2 regions of the Candidatus Pelagibacter sp. PS_02 genome follow, and region 1 is predicted to be linked to the other one. Evidence: riboswitches for the same ligand, from Rfam matches in the RefSeq annotation. Region 1 holds a riboswitch; the other holds the start of a gene.
The links. Region 1 has a riboswitch for glycine ahead of gcvT (glycine cleavage system aminomethyltransferase GcvT). Riboswitches for the same ligand answer to the same signal wherever they lie in the genome.
Positions count from the first base shown of each region.

Region 2: another riboswitch for glycine. It lies ahead of AC5SL4_RS00540 (malate synthase G); the one in region 1 lies ahead of gcvT (glycine cleavage system aminomethyltransferase GcvT).

Region 1 is NZ_CM182079.1:254,902-257,113, reverse strand. It holds gene gcvT (glycine cleavage system aminomethyltransferase GcvT) at 1-959, opposite strand, end outside; glycine riboswitch at 1,037-1,126, opposite strand; gene AC5SL4_RS01375 (DMT family transporter) at 1,151-2,032, opposite strand; gene AC5SL4_RS01370 (5-oxoprolinase subunit C family protein) at 2,019-2,212, opposite strand, start outside.
Region 2 is NZ_CM182079.1:100,259-102,470, reverse strand. It holds gene AC5SL4_RS00545 (acetyl-CoA carboxylase carboxyltransferase subunit alpha) at 1-1,084, opposite strand, end outside; glycine riboswitch at 1,176-1,263, shown strand; gene AC5SL4_RS00540 (malate synthase G) at 1,334-2,212, shown strand, end outside.

The DNA.
Region 1 (2,212 bases):
TGAACGCTGGGTCCAAAAGTTCCACTTGTAATTTCCCCAATATTTTTATCATCCTCACTAAATATTGAAGTTTTTTCACGGGCTATAATTCTTCCTTCTGGCTTAATACCTACGCGGATTTTGTTTACTCCTTTCTCGATTTGAGATTTAATTTTTTCACATCCAATAAACCCACCCTCAAGAATTCTATTTTTTGATATCGCCCATTTTAAATTTGCTTCTACTGGGCTTTTATTAATATCCATGTCATGACCATACAAACAAAGTCCCGCCTCTAGTCTCAAGGTATCTCTGGCACCTAATCCAATTAAATTAGCCCCTTCATCTATGAGTTTTTGCACAAACGCTTCTGCGTTCTCATTTTTGATAGATATCTCAAATCCATCTTCACCGGTATAACCTGATCTTGTGATATAAATATCCTCTTTAAGATAATTAAACGTATCACCATTCATAAATTTTAGATCTGATACTCCATTGATTATCTTTTCTAGTATTTGGACTGCTTTAGGGCCTTGAATTGCTATAAGCGATAGCTCTTCACTTAAAATCATTTCATACTTATCTTCTAACAATTTAGTTAAAAGTTTAAAATCTGTACTCTTACAAGCAGCATTTAATACAATGTTAAAACCACCTTCAACTTTTGTGATAATTAAATCATCATAAATTCCTGCTTCATCATTCATTAAAAAACTATATTTGGATTGATTTAATTTAGCCTTACTCAATTCAGCTGGAAAAATTTTTTCAAGATCTTTTGCCAACTTATCATCTCCTTTAATGAATAACTGACCCATATGGGACACATCAAAAATACCTGCATTTTCTCTTGTACTTTTGTGTTCCTCAATAATTCCTTTAGAATATTGAATTGGCATTTGATACCCAGCAAATGGAACAAACTTAGCTCCATGCTTTTGATGTAAACTGTAAAGTGCGGTTTTTAAAATATCCATATTAACTTACTGTACCCATCTGTATGTTTGCCTGAGAGTTTTATTCCGTCGGCGAGAACTTAATCTCTTTCCAGAGTTAATATGTTACGGTCCTTTTGCCTGAGAGATTCCTGGGTGGTTGCTCCTTCGGCGCTACGATTGTTTGTAGTCTCTCCCGTATATAAGAATAATCTACCAGATATGTAACAGAGTCAATTAATAATTTTTTCTTTTTTATTTGAAAAAAGTAGTGAGTAAAATTGCAATAATACTGCAAAAAGAATTACTCCTCCTCCGATTAAAGTAAATAAAGAAGGTCGTTCAGCTGCAAATAAAAAGGCCCACATTGGCCCCAACACAGATTCGGATAACATGATTATACCAACCATTGCAGATGGTGTACTACGTGCACCCATAGTTATAAATATAAAACCAAATCCTACTTGAAAAAAACCTGCTGTAAAACCTAAAAATATATCATGTGAAGAAATCATAAGCTTCTCAGATAATAAAAATCCAATAAAGCATGAACTCACACCAGCTATAAATTGAGCTGGCACCATGTCAACTGTAGGAAATTTTCTAACAATTATAATTAAGACTGCAAATGTAATTGGCATGCTAAAAGCCGCTAAGTTTCCAGACATCTCTCCTGGTGATAAAGAATTACCTACCATTAATAGGACACCCGTAATTGCTAAAATAATTGAAGCTAAAGTAATAGATGAAATTGTTTCTTTTAAAAATAAATAACCAAATATTGCTAAAAAGAGTATTTGCGTCGAAATAATAAAATTAGTATTGGCAACAGTTGTATTATACATCGCAAAGACGTACCCACAAAAACCAAATGATAAAATAACTCCGCCAATAAGTCCTGGTAAACCTGAATCGTAAAACGCTTTAAATAATTTTTTTTTATAAGTAATTATTAAAAAAAGTAAGACTGTAAGCGAAAAAAATAAAGATCTCCAAAATAATATTTGCCATAATGTTGATCCTTCAAATGATTTAACAATTAAGCCTCCAAAGCTTAAGCAGCAAGCTCCCATAAAAACTAATATAGGACCTGGAATTTTATTAATTACATTCATTTAAATATTTATTTGTATCTTCTGTATATGCTTTAAATATATTCTGAGCTTCTTCAAGACTTACTTCCTTAAAATTTATAATAGTGCCTGGTGTCAATTGACCTACTCGATCTAAGTCTGCTGAAATAACAACACCTATTTTGGGATATCCACCTATAGTTCCGTGATCAGACAACATAA
Region 2 (2,212 bases), 150 kb from region 1:
CCAATAAAACTATTACTCCAAATAAAACTGCTAAATTTAACTTTGATTTAAAGAAGTTTTTAATAAATAAATTAACCTTATTTTCTTTCATGCTGAGTGTACTTAGATCGTCTAATTGATTTACGAAACCTTTAGATCTTCCAATAGTTAAAAATTTATTTTTTCTATGATTAAAAATTTCTTCTCCACTCATGTTAAAAAATTCATTCAAATTTTTTTCAATCGATTTTCTTACGTTATCTAATATTAGGTCTCTATCTCTGTGGGCACCACCAATTGGCTCTGAAATAATTTCATCAATTACTTTTAGTTCTAAAAGGTCTTTTGAAGACAATTTCATAGCTTTTGCTGCTTCTAAAGTTCTTTTGGGGTCTCTCCATAAAATGGTGGCACAGCCCTCTGGAGATATTACTGAGTAAATTGCATTTTCTAACATGATTACCTTGTTAGATGAAGCAAGTGCTATTGCCCCTCCTGATCCACCTTCTCCAATAACAATTGCAAGAGTTGGGACGTTTAAAGACATGCAACACTCAATTGATTTTGCAATTGCCTCTGCTTGACCTCTTTCTTCCGCCCCTACACCAGGGTAAGCTCCGGGTGTGTCTATAAAAGAAATTATCGGAATGTTAAATTTATTTGCTAATTTCATTAATCTAATTGTTTTTCTGTAACCCTCAGGTCTCATCATTCCAAAATTTCTTTCAATTCTACTTTCAAGGCTGTCCCCTTTTTCTTGACCAATAACTAAGACAGATTTTTCATCAAATTTTGCAAATCCTGCTAATACAGATTTGTCTTCTCCATAATATCTATCACCTGACAATGGGATAAAATCTTCAAATAAATTATCAATAAAAAATTTTGCTTTAGGTCTATCTTCATGTCTTGCAACTAGAGTAGTTTGCCAGGGATCTAAGTTAGAGTAAATCTCTTGTAGCTTATTATCTATCTCTTTTTGAGACTCAGATATTTTTTTGGTATCTACTTCCGAAAGACCATCTTGATTATAAGGGTCTTTAAGTTTGTCTATTTCTATCTCTAAATTTTTAATATCTGTTTCAAAATTTAAATAATTTTTCATATGATTGTTTAATTATTAATTAATTAAGAAAAAAGGCAATAAAATGTTTTAAATAATTTATATTTGACATAATTCTATTAAAAGGTACTCTTAATTGATATCGGGAGAGACTATTAAATAATAGCGCCGAAGGAGCAACCACCCCGGAAACTCTCAGGCAAATGGACCGATAACAAACATAACACTCTGGAAAGAGATTTATCTCGCCGAAGGAGCAAAACTCTCAGGCAAAAATACAGATGGGGTAAAATGGGTGCTATGAAAGAACAATATACAAAAATACACAATCTATCAGTTTCTAATAAATTGCTTAACTTCGTTAATGAAGAGTTGCTTAAAGATACAAATATTTCTTCTGAAAAATTCTGGGAAGGCTTCGACCAAGTAGTTCATGAGCTAGCCCCAAAAAATAAAGAGCTATTAAAAATAAGAGAAGATTTACAAAAAAAAATAGACGATTGGCATATTGCTAATAAAGGTAATGAAATCAATCTAGAGGAGTATAAAAAATTTTTAAAAGAAATTGATTATTTAAAAGAAGTGGGCCCTGATTTTAAGATCAAAACAAATAATGTTGATGAAGAAATAACTAGTATTGCTGGACCTCAATTAGTAGTTCCAATCATGAACGAAAGGTATGCACTGAATGCCGCTAATGCTAGATGGATGAGTTTATATGACAGTTTGTATGGTACAGATGTAATCGAGCAATCTGAGGATAGTGCCACTCAAAGATACGATCCTTTAAGAGGAGAAATGGTTATAAAATATGGAAGAGACTTTTTAGAAAAATATTTTCCTCTAGAAAATTTTGAATGGCATAATATTACAGGCTTTAAAATTGATAATGGCTCTTTAACAATATTAAAAGATAGTAATAAATCATCTTTAAAAAATAAAGATAAATATATTGGTCATAGAGGAGAGGCCAATGATCCATCAGCAATAATTTTAAAAAATAATAATCTTCATATAGAAATAATTATAGACCCAAATGCTTTTAGTGCTCAACAAGATCCTGCTAAAATTAGTGATATTATTGTTGAAGCTGCAGTTTCAACTATTTGTGATAATGAAGATAGTGTCGCTGCAGTAGATGCTGATGACAAAGTTATTTGTTATCGTAAT